DNA from 2 places in the Sphingomonas sp. SP4 genome. Region 2 is predicted to be linked to the other one. Evidence: riboswitches for the same ligand, from Rfam matches in the RefSeq annotation. Region 2 holds a riboswitch; the other holds the start of a gene.

Region 1 (8,447 bases), on a different contig from region 2:
CGGCGGGAAGCCCTGGGGACGCTGTCCGTTCGGGAAAGCCAGCTTCTGCGGCATGGTGAAGCGGTACTGGCCGCCTTCCTGCATCTTGGTCATCGCCTCGGCGAAGCCCGGGAAGACGCCCGCCATCGTGAATGGCTGCGGGCCGCCGTGGTTCTGGCTGGCATCGAATACCGTGCCGTCATCGAATGTGCCGACATAGTCGAGCATTGCAGCGTCGCCGGCTTGGATCGGCTCGCCGGTGCCGGCTCGCAGAGTCCGGAATTGCAGGCCGCTGGCGGTCACCTCGGGACGAAGGGAGCCAGCGCCTAGCCAGGCAAGTCCGATGCCGGCGGCGATGATGACGATGAACGCCAGCCAAAGCGCAACGGCCCGGCCGGAGTTGGCGGGACGGTGAGCGGCTTCGGCGACGGACACTTTTGTGTCGCTAAGGCTTAGCGTGAGCCTTCGCGCTCGGCGCGCTTGCGCTCGAGCTTGCGGGCGCGGCGGATTGCAGCGGCACGCTCACGGGCACGCTTCTCCGACGGCTTCTCATAATGGCGGCGCAGCTTCATCTCGCGGTAGACGCCCTCGCGCTGCAGCTTCTTCTTGAGCGCGCGCAGCGCCTGCTCGACATTATTGTCGCGAACGATGATCTGCATAAAGTCCCGTCAACTCCTAGTATTTGTTCGCGCCGCCCCAAATCGCTGAAAACGCGGAGGTTTTCCTAGCGGCACGCCAGCGGCCTCCGGAGGATCAACCTGCGGCGGCGAGGCGCCCCTTAGCAGTGGTTCGAAACCCGTTCAACCCATCGAAGAAGACCACTCGTCTCTCGGCCGCCCACTCCTCTTCCAGTGGACCTTTCCGAATATGACCTTCCGCGCCACATAGTTTGCACTTCGCGCCCAAACCATTGAAAAACATAGTACATTTACCATATCTAGCCAGCTAGAGCGGGGCATCGAAGCCAATCAGCGCGATACTTAACGCTATGCACATTGGGTCCGTCATTGAGTGCGACCAATCTGGGCGTGTCAAAGTCAGCCATTTTGACGCTGAGACACTTCGAGGGTCTATGCACTGCGATGAAACGCCCAAGGGACGCGGTGGAACGCGAAAACCAGGGATATGGGTTATCCACCGTTAACTCATTGAATGTTACAACCATCGTTCGTTTCGGGAGGGTAGTAGTGACGTTGAATCGGCGTGAAATATTGCGTCTGGGGGCCATGGGGGCAGCCGGGGCAATCATTTCTTCTTCAGCAAGTTCGAGCGTTCTGCCCATTCTGGCACCGACGCAGCCGAACCCTGCCGCGCCTAATCCATACGCTACCGTGCCGCAGCAGCCGGTCGTCCCGACCGCTCCGGGCGGCATCGATCCGCAGCTTTTCGCGAAGGCCAAGGCCGCGCTCGACCAGCACAAGATCTGGGCTCGTGATTCGGTCGGCATCGTCGACTTCTCGCGGCCTTCCAGCGAGCCGCGCTTCTACGTCGTGAACCTGGTGGACGGTTCGGTTGAATCGCACCGCGTTGCGCACGGCCGCGGTTCCGATCCCGATCACAGCGGTTTCGTCGAGCGCTTCTCGAACAATTTCGGCTCCTATGCGAGCTCAAACGGCGCCTACACGACAGGCGACTATTACGACGGCAAGTACGGCCTCTCCATGAAAGTCCGCGGTCTCGACTGGTCGAACTACAATGCCGAACCGCGCGCGATCGTCATTCACAATGCGTGGTACGCCGAAGACGACATGATCCCGATTCACGGCAAGCTCGGACGCTCCGAAGGCTGCTTCGCCATGTCGCGCAAGAGCCAGTACGATGTGATGCGCAAGCTCGCGGGCGGCCGCATGATCTACGCGGAAAAGCTCGCCTAAACACTCGTCTAGGATTCGGTGGTGGTTTGAAGGATGTCATCCTTCAGCAGCCCGTTCGCTGCGTGCACGAGCGTTTGCAATTGCGAGCTCATCATTTGGCTCGTCTGAATGGCACAGGTGTAGTCGGGGCTTAGCCGGATCGACCCCTTCTCGTCGGCAAGCAGCATCCCTGCATTGAGTAGCGCTTGAACCTTCCTGCGGGTCGTTTCCCGATTAAGGCCGGTGGCCGCAGCGATCGAACTCACGTTGCATTTGGTGAGTAGCTTGGGCGGCATGGGGTTTCGCACGTCCTGATGCGCCTTATCGAAGTCCAGCCTGGTGAACTTTTCCATGGTGATCGCCGCGGTCGCAAGGATGATTAGTGCGGAATCATGATCGAGCCCAAGGTGCGAGCGCCAATTCTCCAAAAGGCGTAATGTCATCAACGCCAGACGCAGCCCTGCCGGTCTGGACTTCGCTGATACTTCCCGTTTTTGAATGCTAAGAGATGAAGCAGGCACTTTGAGTAATATTCTCCGCCTGACGCACGAATGCGCAAGTAGGAGTGATCAGCCGTTCGGCGGTTAAAGGGATAACCCCATTCCCTATAATTGGCACTTAGAGCTGCGCACGAAGGGATCAAGGCTGGGTTATTGCACAATTTGTGCAGTTGCGACCCGTTCGTCGCGCATCGAGAGTCTAGTGTAGTTGAAGGCTCGCCGGCTTTTGGCCCCCAAAGCAAATCCGGAGAGTTCAGGAAGGGCGATCAACCGAGTGCCCTTTTGGTGCAACGGTCCCATGGTCGCCCCGTGGGCCGTTGCATTCGCTGCTAGATCGAGGCGATCAGACCCGGCCGAACTCGAGGCGCACTCCGCGATGGTCTCCTGCCTCCCAGGCGATCCGGCCAGCAAGCGAGCGAGCGCCAACCTTTAGGGTCACATCCGTGCCGGCCTCTGGAAGGTCCCGCCCGAGCAACTTCGCTCCCGAAATCGAGAGATCCTCAATGAGCGCAGGTTTTGCATCGCCTGCGAAGATGACGGAGGCAGATATCCCGACCCGCTTCCGTTGAATCCATCGGCGTCCACCAGGACCGTCCTTGCGCTTACCGAAAACTGACACAGCCCAACTCCTCGATGTCAGGAGATACGCTGCACGCGTGTGATCGGCACACAAGCTTCCTTGCGGCGCATGTACCAAGGCGAGACGAATCGCTCGCGCCGCCGGAATCAGCGAAACAGACAAGGCAACTCACTTGGTAACCACTCGGCAAGGTGTCGAGCATAGGCTTCTTGTCGAGGTCGCCAATGACCTCCGCAGGAGGAGTAGCGCGACCATGCCCGACGTTCTCGTCTATGAGCGAGCGACGCCATCCTTCGCTGCTGGGCTCGCTAAGCGTGGCCATCACATCGTCTACCGCGTGAACGAGTCCAACCACTGTCCCGGGTGCGGGCGGTCGCAATGGTATATCGGGCGGATGAGTGCAGAGTGCGGCTTCTGTGGAACCGCCGTGCCCCTAGCCGAAACGGGCGTTCAGGAAGCTGTTACGTCGGGGCCGCGGCCGCGCAACGTCGGCACGGCGGATCAGCGGCGCTTTCCCCGCATGCCTGCGAAGAACCGGAAGCTGAAGCTTCTGGTCGACGGTTCGCCCGCGAATTTCGCCATCCACGACATCTCCGAGGGCGGCGTGAAGGGCGATCATGTTGCCAACCTCGTTCCCGGCTCGAAGGTCCATGTCCGCTTCGAGGGCGGGATCCTCGTGCCCGCGGTCGTGCGTTGGACCGAGGACGGAATGGTGGGCTTGGCCTTCATCGACCCGATCATCCTCGATCGGTCCAGCCAGCCCCGGAACTAGCCTTAGCGGGTCGCGACTTGACCGGCCGGTTTCGGCTTGGGCTTAGGCTGTTGACCCGCAGCTTGCTCCTCAGGCTTCGCCTTCGGTACCGTCAGGCTCGCACCGCCATCCCTCATCTGGAGCGCGGCCATCGCCTTTGAATCGCGGCCGTACAGATCCTTGTAGTCAACGATGGTGCCGTCAACGAGCGCTGCCGAGCTGAAGTAGACGATGTAGACCGGAAGCGGCTTCACGAAGTTCGCCTGCACGGTCTTCTTGCTGTCGAGCGCCGCCTGGATCTTGTCCGCCGTCCAAGGACCGTTGTCGTCTCCCAGAAGTTCGGTCGCGAGATCGAGGATGTGCTGGGTACGGACGCAGCCATGACTGAGCGCGCGCGTCGAATCGTTGAAACGGCTCCGCGCGTTGGTGTCGTGAAGGTAGATCGCCTTGGAATTCGGCATCACGAACTTGACCTGGCCCAGCGCGTTGGTGGGTCCCGGCGGCTGCTGCCAATACATGACCTTGCCGCCCGGCCCCTTGATCGGGATGAAGCCCTTCTTGCCTGCAGCTTCGCGTTCGATGCTCTTGGGGACGTTCCAGGCAGGATTGAGCACCACCCCAACGGCGGTCGCATTGAGCTGAGGCGTCGGCGTGGAGAGCTTGCCGGCGATGGCACGCTGCTTCCAGCGGTTCACGCCATTTTCCACCAGCGTCGCATGGAAGCCGGGCACATTGACGATGATATATTTGTTGCCGAGGTCGCGCGGCAGCCAGCGCCAGCGGTCCATGTTCAGGCGGATGCGGTTGATCTTCGCGGTCTGATCGGCCGGAGTCATCGCCAGCGCATTCTTCAGCGCCGCATATTGCGGGTGGGTCGGAAGAAGCCCCTCGAGCGAGGCGCGCATGCTGTGCGTCGCAAGCGCATTGCGCAGCAGCGCATCCTGCTTGGCCGGGTCCAGATCCTTGTCGACCACCCACCAATCGATGCGGCCGGCCTTCCTCACGTGACCTAGCGCAAGATCGTTGGACAGGCGGTTGAACCGGTCAGTCGCGACCGGTGAAATCAGCGCGGGATTGCCGGTCTGAATCGCGGCAGCGAGCTCAGCCGGCTCATAGTCAGCGGGGTTCAACCCCTCCTTACCGACCTGCTGAATGTAATAGAGCAAGTCCTGCGCGCTCACGACGTCCCAGATCGCGGGCGGAAGGGGCGGAGGCGGCGCAACGGGCGGCGGAACCACGCCAGTCGCCTGAGCAGGTGCGTAGTCGGGATTTCCAGGCACCGGAGCCTCTGGTGTCGCCGTCGGCTGCGTTGCCTTCGGCTGAGCCACCGGCGGCTTGGCAGCCGGCGCGGCCTTTACCTGCGTTGCCAGCCCCGTCTTCACCTGTGCCCCTGCGGAGCCGGCGGCGAGCGCAGCCGCTGCAGTGAAGACCAACAGTTTCGAGAACCCCCCGTTCATCGGCACCAACCCGTTCATTTTAAACGAAACTCCGCGACCCTGTTGAATCCATACACGCGATGCAAAGCCCCCGCCAGTCGTACAGCAGCAACAGTAGCGGCCGGATTCGCAAGCTCCTGTTTTGCAAACCAATCCTTAAGCGACGCTGGCTACAACCCACTGTTGCCCGAGATGGGGAGGCAGTGCGTTGGCGTCCAGTTTTGCCCTAGAAGGATCCATGATTCCGCGCCACGAGCGGCGCACGATCGACGAGCGCAATGAAACGCGCCACGCCGCACTCTCCAGCACAGGCGTTCTCGAATTCCGCGGCCGCAAGCATGTGGTCCAACTCATCAACGTATCGAAGTCCGGAGCCATGGTCGTTTTCCCGCATGTTCCTAACATAGGTGAGCGGTTACCGTTGCAACTGCTTGACCATGGTTTCGTCTGGTCACAGGTGCGCTGGGTGAAGGATGGGCGGATCGGCCTGTCGTTCGCGTCCCCGCTGGAGTAGGCGGCGGATGGAGATGAGTTTCGCAATGATCAAGGCTCGCATCGCCGAGGACGTGACCGAGCGGCGGCGCCTCGCGCGCCTGCCGATCGAGCTAGAAGCCAAAATGCGGGAGCTCGGCGCCGAGGGCGTGGAAGCCAAGATCCTGAATATTTCCGAGAGCGGCTTCATGGCTGCATCGGACGCGCAGTTCGAGGTTGGTTCGCGCGTTTGGCTCATGCTCCCGGGTCGCGAACGGGCCAACGCGGTCGTGAAATGGACGGCCGGCGACAAGCTCGGCGCGGAGTTCGCAGCGCCCATATCGCTCACCGATTTCGGACTATCTCCCGCGAGCAACTAACCGCTGTTGCCAACCGGCTCGCCGCGCCCTCCCCTCACATCCTGACAGCAACCTAGATAATCCTTCGCAACCGGCTGCCCCGTCGGTCGTTGGGGCTTTCCTGAAAGGAAGGTCTGTCATGCCGATCACTTCCAGCGAAGCCTGGAAGCCCTATGAGCGGGGCTATCACGCCGTTTATCGCGAGCATGAGGTCAACCACTGCCCCGGCTGCGGCCGCACCCATTGGATCATTGGCCGACTGTCTGCAGAGTGCGCATTTTGCGCCACGGCGCTTCCGCTCGCGGAAGCGAGCATGCGCTCACATAATGCGCCGGTGATCATCCAGCACAAGAACCGCGAAGGTCACGCCTGGCCGGCCTAAAGCCTACTTCTTGTTCCGCACCGGCACGTTGACGTTGCAGAGGTCCACGCCGCCCGCTGGCACCTGATAGAAGTCGTCGTGCCGGTTCGCCTTCACCTGCAGGAACTTGGCAAAGCTCGCGCTGTCGGTGTCGAGATACTCGTAGGTCGGGCGTTCTGCCGCCGGTATGTCGCTCGCCAGGCGCAGCTTTGCGATGCCGACGAATTGCGATTTTTCGGGATAGAAGCCCATCGGCGCCGGTCCGCGCGGCAGTGAGCTCATGCGGTCGATGCCCTCGATGACCCGGCCGACGAGTGCGATATTGCGATCCAGCTGGCGCGGTGCCTGGCCGATAACCGCATAGAGCTCCCCGCCCGTGCCCGTGTCTGGTGCGAGGTCGCGACCCACGCCGACGCTAGCGTAGCAATGGGTCAGCGTCGCCCATCCAGCCTTCCTGTCGTAAGCGACCGGCCATCCCTGCCAGAAGCCCACGCCTGGAGCATAGGCATCGGGATAGCCGAGCGGCTTGATCTGCAGACCCGTGAGCGGGCGGGTATATTCCGCCGGGGGCTTGGCGGCGACGCCCTTAGGCCAAGGGCGGTCGCTCTCGTTCAAACCCCACTGAGCGACATAATTGTCCTGCAGCCGGTAGATTGTAGCGCCATCCCAATAATTGCCACGCGCAAGCGCCCGGATGTTTGCGACGTGAACCGGAGCGAATTCGGGAGCGAGCTGCACCACGACGCGGCCGCCGTTCGCCAGGTCCATCACCAGCAAATCGTCGGGGGAAATCGTCCGCCAGTCGCTCGCGGGCGCAGCAGAGACGATATCTCCCGGCGTCGGCAGTTTCTTCGGCGCCGGCGCTGGCACCGCACCCATCGCGATCGCCGCAACCGCCAACAATAGGAATGAACGCATGCCCTTCTCCCCCGGATTTTCCCCGGTCTAGCCGAGCAAAGGCAGCGCCGCTATCGCCTAGCCATGTACACTGCCACGTTGATGCTTTTGGGTTCCGGCGAGCTTGGCCGCGAATTCGCGATCGCCGCCAAACGTCTCGGCTGCCGCGTGATCGCCTGCGACCGTTACGAGAACGCGCCTGCCATGCAGGTCTCCGATGCGTTTGAGGTCTTTCCGATGCTCGACGGCGACAAAATCCGAGCCGCCGTCGAAAAGCACAAGCCCGACGTCATCGTGCCTGAGATCGAGGCGATCGATACTGTGGCGCTCGGCCAGCTCGAGCAGGAAGGCTGGCGCATAGCGCCGTCCGCGAGAGCCGTGCAGCTCACCATGAACCGCGACGGCATTCGCGACTTCGCGTCGCGCGAGCTGGGGCTGGTCACCTCCAAGTACAAATTCGCCGAAAGCCGCGACGAAGCCATCGCAGCCGCAAACGAAGTTGGCCTACCCTGCGTAGTGAAGCCAGTGATGTCGAGCTCCGGCAAAGGCCAAAGCACGGCCAAGGAGCGCGAGGACGTCGGCAAGGCCTGGGACTACGCCGTCGAGAATATGCGCGGCGACCGTCCGCGCGTGATCGTCGAGGAATTCATCAAGTTCGACAGCGAGATTACGCTGTTGACCATCGCGACGAAGGACGGCGTGCTGTTTTGCGCTCCGATCGGGCACCGGCAGGAAGCTGGCGATTATCGCGAAAGCTGGCAGCCGGCAGGCATTCCGCAGGAAGCACTGCAGTCAGCACGCTTCCAGGCCCGAAAAGTCGTTGAGGCTCTCGGTGGACACGGCATTTTTGGCGTCGAGTTCTTCGTGCGCGGCGACCAGGCGATCTTCTCCGAGCTGAGCCCGCGGCCGCACGACACCGGCATGGTCACGTTGATCAGCCAGGTCCCGAACCAGTTCGAGCTTCACCTCCGCGCCATCCTCGGCCTGCCGATCCCGTCGATCGAACTGATCGGCCCATCAGCGTCTGCCGTGATCCTCGCTTCGCAGGAGAGCGACGACATTTCCTACGAGGGGATAGCCGAGGCACTTGCCGTTGGATCGCCGCGCCGCCCCGTCGATCTCCGCATCTTCGCCAAGCCGAAGTCGCTCAAAAACCGCCGCATGGGGATCGCGCTCGCGCGCAACGAAAATGCGGAAGATGCAGTCGACCGCGCCAAGGCTGCAGCCGCGAAGGTCAAAATCCGTTATTGAACGCGAAGG
Region 2 (8,447 bases):
GCTCGATCGCCGAGCGCATGTCCATCGATCCGTGGACCGCATCGCATCGGAAGTAGCGGTTCCCGATTTGATAGCCGCCATTGCAGACAACCCGCCGCTTCGGGTCGACGCCCTGCTTCAGGAACGCCAAGGCCATGGCCGGTTTGATCGTCGATCCAGATGGATAGAGCCCCTGGGAAACCTTGTTCAGCAGCGGGATGTGATCGTTCGCGGAAAGCGCCTTCCACTCCGTCCGGCCGATGCCTTCGCTGAAGCTGTTCGGATCGAACGCGGGCATCGAAACGAACGCGAGCATGTCGCCTGATGCGACGTCGATCGCGACGAGCGCGCCCGACTGGTCGCCCATGCGTCGCGCTGCATATTGCTGCAGGCCCTGGTCGATGGTCAGCTGGACCGTCTGGCCGCTACGATCGGGTTTCGGGTCGAGCTCCTTGACGAGCTTTCCGCGCGCGGTGACCTCAACGCGCTGGCCGCCGGGGACGCCGCGAAGGTGCGGTTCAAGCACTTTTTCGAGACCCTGCTTACCGATCTTGAAGCCCGGGATGATCAGCAGCGGGTTCTTGTCCTCGGCCTCATATTCCTTCGCGTTCGCAGTGCCGACATAGCCGAGCAGGTGGGCTACGGCCGGCCCATCGGGATAGTATCGCGAGAAGCCGCGTGTCGCCTGAACGCCTGGCAGGTCGGGCAAACGAACGGTAACTGAAGCATATTGCTCGTAGGAAACGCTGTCGGCCACCGACACGGGCCGGAAGCCGCGCGATTCCGCCAGCTCGCGCCTGATCCTCTCGACATCGTCCTCGTTGAGCGAGAGCAGCTTCGCCACCTCGGGAACGACGTCGCGGTTTTTCTCGAGCTGCTGCGGAATGATGTCGACGCGGAAGCTCGAGCGGTTGATCGCGAGCGGCTTGCCGATACGGTCGATGATCCAGCCGCGCCGAGGCGGGACGGGGATCAGCTGGACCCGGTTGCTCTCGGACAGCAGCTGATATTTCTCATTTTGCGCGACCGACAGCCAGCCCATCCGCCCGATCAGCATGGCGCCTACGGCTGCCTGCGCCCCGCCGAGCAGCATCATGCGCCGCGAGAAGGTGATCGATTGGTGCGCGTTGGTGAACCGGACGTGCTTCATCGCCTGAGTCTCCAGGCGTCGATGCGGGACACGATCCAGGCGCTGACGGGGAATATGCAGATGGAAATGACGATCGGCGGCACCATGCTGGAATAGGGCAGGCGTGCGCCGTTGAGCGCCGCCAAACGCCATTGCATCCATTGATCTATCGAAAGCAGCACCGCAGCCAGGACCCACTCAACCCAATAGTCACGCCACATGGTACGGCGATCGATGAGATCGAGCACCAGCATTGTCGCGCTCCACAAAGCGACTGAGAAACCTATGGGATATCCGGTGAATAGGTCATTGATGAGGCCCAGCGGCGCGGCCCACCAGGGCGGCCAGGGATCGGCCCGCAGCAGCCGCCAGCTGATCAGCACCAGATAGCCGAAGTCCGGGTACCAGCCATTGTTTGAAATGATGGGCAGCGCCGCAAGAAGCGACGCCACGATCACCGATGCCGCAGGGACATAAGGTGCGTAGGGCGCTGGCTCGCGGCCGATGCGGGTCCTGCCGGTCAGCGCCGCGCGGACCATCAGGGGGCTTCCTCGGCGGCTGGTGCAGATTCGGCAGCCACGGCCACAGGTTCGAAGGGTGGCTGGACGATGGCGAAGCTGATGTTTGACGGGTCCGCGAGCGGGAGTGCGACGGCGCCGTCGTCATCGAGTTTCACAACGCGAGCGATCGGCACCAAGGGCGGATAGAGGCCGCCGGTTCCGGAGGTGATAATGATGTCGCCGCGCTTGAACGGATTGCGGCCGACTTCGAGCGGACGGACGTCGATCGTGCCGTCGCCCCGTCCTTGGGCGATCACTGGGATTCCCCCTCGAAGCAAACGAGCCGGGACGATGTTGGCGCGATCGGAAACTAGGAGGACGCGGGAGGCTAGGGCGCCGGCATCGATGATGCGTCCGACCAAACCGTCGGCCGAGCGTACAGGCATTCCGATACGAACGCCGTCGGTAGTACCTGCGGAGAGTATGGCGAAGCGGCGTGGGCTATTGAACGACGAGCCCACGATGCGTCCGGTCGCGACCGTGTCTTCCTCATGCTCCCGAAGGTTGAGCGTGGCCTTGAGCTGCTGATTTTCCTGGAAGATGGCCCTGGCTTCGACCATCCGCCGAAGCATCGCCTGACGCTCCCGTTTCAGCTTGCCGTTCTGGTTGGCTGCGTCCCAATAGTCGCCTGCGCCCGTGAAGACGCCAGACATGGTTGCCGTCACTTCGTGAAGTGCGCCGGTCACTGGAGCAGTCACATCGAGCGCGGCCCCACGGACCCCATTGAACGTCTTCGGCGCGACCAGCGAGAGGACGAGCAGCAAGACGCCTACGATGATCCCGGCCATCACGGCCAGAAAGCTGAAGAAGAGCCCGTACTGGGCTCGCCGCGACCAGCCGGGACGCGCGGTCGCCACCGGGCGTTACTCCGCTAGGCCGTCTGCAGCACGCCGCGGAACTGCTCTTCCTCCAGCGCGCGTCCGGTGCCGAGCGCAACGCAGGTGAGCGGATCGTCGGCGACGGTGACGGGGAGGCCGGTTTCGTCGCGCAGGACCTCGTCGAGTCCCTGAAGAAGCGCGCCGCCGCCAGTCAGGACGATGCCCTGATCGCAGATGTCGGCGGCGAGTTCCGGCGCCGTGTTCTCGAGCGCGATGCGGACGCCTTCGACGATCGTGCCGACCGGCTCGGAGAGCGCTTCAGCGATCTGGCCCTGGTTGATCGAGATTTCCTTGGGCACGCCGTTGACGAGGTCGCGGCCCTTGATGTGGACCGTTTTGCCGATGCCGTCGACGGGCGGCTTGGCGATTCCGACTTCCTTCTTGATCCGCTCGGCGGTGGCTTCGCCTATCAGCAGGTTGTGGTTGCGGCGGACGTAGGAGCTGATCGCTTCATCCATCTTGTCGCCGCCGACGCGCACCGAGGTTGTGTAGGCGAGACCGCGGAGCGAGAGGACCGCGACTTCGGTCGTGCCGCCGCCGATATCGACGACCATCGATCCGATCGGCTGTGTCACCGGCATGTCCGCGCCGATCGCGGCGGCCATCGGCTCCTCGATCAGGAAAACGGCGCTGGCGCCGGCATTGGAAGCCGCGTCACGGATCGCGCGGCGCTCGACCGAGGTCGAGCCCGACGGAACGCAAATCACGATTTCCGGGAAGCGCCAGGCGCGCATCTTGCCGCCGTGGACCTTATGAATGAAGTGCTTGATCATCTGCTCGGCAACATCGATGTCGGCGATGACACCGTCGCGCAGCGGCCGGATGGCCTCGATCTGGTCGGGCGTCTTGCCCATCATCAGCTTGGCGTCGTCGCCGACAGCCTTAACTTTCTTGACGCCGTTGATCGTTTCGATCGCGACTACCGACGGCTCGTTCAGGACGATTCCGCGGCCTCTGACATAGACGAGTGTATTAGCGGTCCCCAGGTCGATCGCCATATCGTGCGACATCCACTTGAACCAGCGCGTCCAGAACATTGATTTCCCCGTCTTTCGCCTAATCCCCGGAAGGCGGCGGACACCCTGTCCGCAGCTTAACTTCCCATTGAACTCTTTCCGTTGAATACGCTCTGAATTTCCGCGAAAAATCAGTGCTTCGCCGGCGCCCCTTCGATGGGCTAGGAATGGTTAACATGTCAATAAAAAGGCTGCCGCCGGAACTCATCAATCGCATCGCCGCTGGCGAGGTCGTCGAACGGCCCGCCAGCGCGCTTAAGGAATTGATTGAAAACAGCTTGGACGCTGGTGCGAATCAGGTCGCGGTACGTCTGTCGGCCGGCGGACTCGAGCTCATCGAGGTGGCCGACGACGGCTGTGGAATGGCGCCTGAGGAGATGCGGCTCGCGCTTGAGCGACACGCTACCTCTAAACTGCCGGACGAAGCCATCGATCGAGTCACGACCTTCGGGTTCCGAGGGGAGGCCCTGCCATCGATCGCGAGCGTTTCGCGCTTCATCCTTGAAAGCCGAACGCGAGGTTCCGACGGGTGGCGCATCGAAGTCGATCATGGTGAAAAAATAGCGGAGGGACCTGCAGCACTCCCGCCCGGGACTCGCATTCGCATTGAGCGGTTGTTCGACAAGGTGCCGGCGCGGCGGAAATTCCTGCGCTCGCCCCGCGCGGAATATGCGGCCTGCCTCGATTCGGTGAAGCGCCTCGCGATGGCGCGGAGCGACGTAAGCTTCACGCTCGATCATGACGGACGGCGGATCCTGACGCTCCAGCCGTCCGAGGCACCTGCACGCGTGGCAGCTTTGCTTGCCCACGAACTCGATCGGCATGGGGTGGGCATCGATTGCGCCCGCGACGGATTGCGGCTGACCGGCGTCATCAGCCTGCCGACCTTCAACCGCGGCATTGCTGATCAGCAGTTCCTGTTCGTCAACTCGCGGCCAGTGAAAGATCGTCTGCTCGTTGGCGCGCTTCGCGCCGCGTACCGCGACCTTGTCGCCCGGGATCGCCACCCCATCGCAGCACTGTTTCTCGAGGTGCCGCTCGAAGAGGTCGACGTTAACGTTCATCCGGCGAAGACCGAAGTCCGCTTCCGCGATCCCGCAGCCGTGCGCGGCCTCATCGTTGGCGGTCTCCGCCGGGCGCTGGACGACGAAAGCCAGCGTAGCGCCGCACGCGAGCAAGCCGCGACTCCGGTCATGTGGACGACGAGCGCGACCTACGACGAAGCGATCAATGGCCATCCAATTAATAGTGTGATGGGAGCGACAGACTGGCCGGTCCCCTCAACGGGCCCAGCAGTCGTCGCGGAGGCCAAGCGCCTGTTCGAGCCCGCGCCTCTGGCGCGCGCCGAGCCCGCGACGCAGCCCGTCCCCAGCTACCCATTAGGCGTTGCGCGCGGGCAGGTGGCTGCAACTTATATTGTGGCCGAGGCGGAGGACGGGCTGGTCATCGTCGACCAGCATGCGGCTCACGAGCGGCTGGTGCTTGAACGCATGCGCGCTGCGAGGGAAGGGGGCACAATCTCGCGCCAGGCCTTGCTCATCCCCGAAGTTGTCGAGCTTGAGGAGACCGACTGCGACCGGCTCGAAGGTGCCGCCAACGAGCTGGCGGATATGGGCCTGGAGCTGGAACGCTTTGGCCCAATGGCGATGATCGTCCGTGCGGTGCCGGCCGCCTTGGGCAAGACCGATGCTGCAGAGCTGTTGGCGGACCTCTCTTCGGAAATCGCGGAACTCGGCGGCCCCCTGAGCCTGCGCGACAAGCTCGACCTGGTGGCGGCCACGATCGCTTGTCACGGATCCGTCCGAGCCGGACGCATACTGTCCGTCGCCGAAATGAATGCTCTGCTTCGGGAAATGGAGATCACTCCGCGCTCCGGCCAGTGCAACCACGGACGGCCTACCTGGGTGAAGCTCGGCCATTCAGAGATTGAGAAACTCTTCGGCCGCAAGTGAGACTTGATCGGCGCCGACTCATTGTTAGATGCCGAGCTCAGGGAATGGGGTCTCCCTTATAACCGCCGATCGGCTGATGGCTCCTACAGGCTCATTCGTGATGCAGTAGGAGGAACATGCTTTATCTTCTCGTTTTCGTCGGCGCAGGAATTGGCGGGGCATTACGTCATGGCGCCAACACTGCTGCCGCGCGCCTGCTAGGCTACAATCTTCCCTACGGCACTTTGATCGTAAACGTCGTCGGATCATTCGTGATGGGGGCGCTCGCAGGCTATTTCGCTCTGCGCCCGGGAATCTCGCAGCACGTCCGCCTGTTCCTCACCACCGGAATTCTTGGTGGTTTCACGACATTTTCCACTTTCTCACTCGACACTGCTCTTCTAATCGAGCGCAACAGCTACGCGCTCGCGGCCGGCTATGTGATCGGTTCGGTGGGCGCGGGTATTGCAGCCTTCTTCTTTGGGCTGGCCATTTTCGAACGCAGGATTCCATTACCTTGAATATCGATCTGATTCCCGTCGGCGATAACCCGCCCGAGAGCCTCAACGTTATCATCGAAGTCCCGGTCGGCGGCGAGCCGGTCAAATATGAGTTCGACAAGAAGTCGGGCGCCTTGTTCGTCGATCGTATTCTCCACACGCCGATGCGCTATCCCGCCAACTACGGCTTCGTTCCGCACACCCTTTCGCCCGACGGCGATCCGTTGGACGCACTGGTCATCGCTCGCTCTCCGTTCGTTCCTGGCTGCGTGGTCCGTGCGCGACCGATCGGTGTCCTCAACTTGGAGGACGAGCACGGCGGGGACGAGAAGTTGATTTGCGTGCCGGTGGATTCGACCTTCCCTTATTATTCGGATGTCGGCGAGAGGCAGGACCTGCCGTCGATCGTCCTTGCCCAGATCGAGCATTTCTTCACCCACTATAAGGACCTGGAAGCCGAGAAGTGGGTGCGCGTGGGTCATTGGGGCAATGCGGAAGATGCCCGTCGCATCGTTGTCGAAGCGATTGAGCGCGGCCGTCAGCAGAAGGCTGGAGCGGGCGCATAAACTTTTAACGCGAATTCTGACTAGCCGCGGCGCCTACCAAAAACAGGAGTTGGGAGATGGCGGATTGCAACCTGATCCATGTCGCGCACGTGAGGCTGAGGAGCAGGATCTGGCTCAAGCTGCTGGGAATGGGCGATGTTGCGGAAGCGCATCGTAAGTTCCAGCGCGCGTCATCTCGAACGTGCCCGTACGGGGATCGTGGAAGGCAAGAATCGCCAATTAACTCTCCTTGATAAATGTTGCAGTTCGACAACGCTCGTCTGGAAAATCATTGCGAAATGGCCGCAGCGCATTGTCGGGCGGTCGCGAGCCGGTGTAGGCCGCGACCACTAGTTTTCGATCGAAAGGGGATCCTAGTGAAAACTCTATATGCTGGTATCGCTACGGCGGTTGCGCTTGCTGCGACACCCGCTCTAGCCGAGGCCCCAACCGGGCCTCGCGTCGAGATTTTCGGCGGCTTTGACAATATTCGTGAAGACATTCCGCAGGCACCGCTCGGCCAAATCGTCGAGGGGCAGGAAGTTCGGTTGGAAAACACCGGTTTCCTCTATGGCCTCGGTGTGGGCTGGGACTTCCCGGTCAGCAACTCCATTGCCGTCGGCATCGACGGTGAGGTGAGCGGCAGCACTGCCAAGCTGACGAAGAGCTTTGCGGGTCAGATCATCTACAACGGAGCTGGTCCGTTTGTTGATGAAGACGACGAAACATATTACGTCGATTATTACGCGGATCTTCATTACAAGATGAAGCCGAAGTGGGACTGGTACATCGGTCCTCGCGTCAGCTTCTCGGTGTCGCCGAACGCCAATATCTACATCAAGGGCGGCTACACGAGCCTGAAGGTCAACCGTAGCGTTGTCTTCAACGACAGCGAGACCGGTGATCGCCTCAATCCGGCCACCGATTTCGATCCGGATTTCGTCGATTTCACTCCGGTTCCGAACTACGGCAGCTCGCGCTGGCTTCACGGCTGGCGCCTTGGTGCAGGTGCCCAGGTCGGTCTCGGCGGTGGTTTCTACACCGGCGGTGAAGTCCGTTACTCGCACTACAACGAAGGTGTGACCCGTTGGCAGGGCGTCCTGTCGCTGGGTTACCACTTCAACCACGCGGCTCCGCCGCCTCCGCCGCCTCCGCCGCCCCCGCCGCCTCCGCCGCCTCCGGCGACGCAGACGTGCCCGGACGGTTCGGTGATCCTGGCGACGGATACCTGCCCGGCACCGCCGCCTCCGCCTCCGCCGCCTCCGCCGGCGCCAGAGCGCGGCTAAGGCCGAACGGTAAGTGCAAAAAGGGGAAGGCGCTGCGGCTCAGCCGCAGCGCCTTTTTCTTTGTTCAGTGAACTGTTGAGGCGCGTCAGGAGATCGAGCGTAGCCGCTCGAACACTTGCTCGATCATTGCAGCTCGCGCTTCATCGCGGGCGGCTCGCAAGCGCGGGTAGCCCTGCGCTTCTTCGTCTTTCAGCTGGTCTGAAAACCGTCCGGCGCGAACTTCCTGCAGGATCGCCTCCATTCTGGCTTTCACGCCTCGGTCGACGATACGCTTGCCGCCGACCGTGGCACCCAGTTCCGCAGTATTGGAAATCGCCTCACGCATGCCTGCGATCCCGCGCGCCTCGATCAGCTCCGCAATTAGCTTCAGCTCACCTACGCATTCGAGATAAGCGACTTCAGGCGAGATGCCGCCGCCCACCAGCGTCTCGAAGCCAGCCATCAGCAATTCCGGAACACCGCCCCAGACGACCGCCTGCTCATTGAACAGATCGGCTTCGGCTTCTTCAGCAAAACTCGACGCGATCAAACCGGCACGACCGCTGCCGATCGCCTTCCCATAGGCGAGGGCGATGTCTCGAGCGTTTCCGGTTGCGTCCTGCTCGACGGCCCAAAGGGCGATC

The links. Region 2 has a riboswitch for fluoride ahead of crcB (fluoride efflux transporter CrcB). Riboswitches for the same ligand answer to the same signal wherever they lie in the genome.
Region 1: another riboswitch for fluoride. It lies ahead of AC4GYV_RS12390 (hypothetical protein); the one in region 2 lies ahead of crcB (fluoride efflux transporter CrcB).

What each region holds. Positions count from the first base shown of each region.
Region 1 is NZ_JBZFLE010000002.1:616,252-624,698, forward strand. It holds gene AC4GYV_RS12375 (FKBP-type peptidyl-prolyl cis-trans isomerase) at 1-414, opposite strand, end outside; gene rpsU (30S ribosomal protein S21) at 432-638, opposite strand; gene AC4GYV_RS12385 (murein L,D-transpeptidase catalytic domain family protein) at 1,167-1,853, shown strand; gene AC4GYV_RS12390 (hypothetical protein) at 1,862-2,185, opposite strand; fluoride riboswitch at 2,386-2,447, opposite strand; gene AC4GYV_RS12395 (hypothetical protein) at 2,676-2,951, opposite strand; gene AC4GYV_RS12400 (PilZ domain-containing protein) at 3,166-3,684, shown strand; gene AC4GYV_RS12405 (L,D-transpeptidase family protein) at 3,687-5,120, opposite strand; gene AC4GYV_RS12410 (PilZ domain-containing protein) at 5,338-5,613, shown strand; gene AC4GYV_RS12415 (PilZ domain-containing protein) at 5,627-5,950, shown strand; gene AC4GYV_RS12420 (hypothetical protein) at 6,069-6,311, shown strand; gene AC4GYV_RS12425 (peptidylprolyl isomerase) at 6,315-7,208, opposite strand; gene purT (formate-dependent phosphoribosylglycinamide formyltransferase) at 7,272-8,438, shown strand.
Region 2 is NZ_JBZFLE010000001.1:956,585-965,031, forward strand. It holds gene mrdA (penicillin-binding protein 2) at 1-1,129, opposite strand, end outside; gene AC4GYV_RS04765 (rod shape-determining protein MreD) at 1,126-1,647, opposite strand; gene AC4GYV_RS04770 (rod shape-determining protein MreC) at 1,647-2,525, opposite strand; gene AC4GYV_RS04775 (rod shape-determining protein) at 2,540-3,583, opposite strand; gene mutL (DNA mismatch repair endonuclease MutL) at 3,739-5,514, shown strand; fluoride riboswitch at 5,546-5,607, shown strand; gene crcB (fluoride efflux transporter CrcB) at 5,631-6,014, shown strand; gene ppa (inorganic diphosphatase) at 6,011-6,559, shown strand; gene AC4GYV_RS04795 (outer membrane beta-barrel protein) at 6,916-7,824, shown strand; gene ilvC (ketol-acid reductoisomerase) at 7,910-8,447, opposite strand, start outside.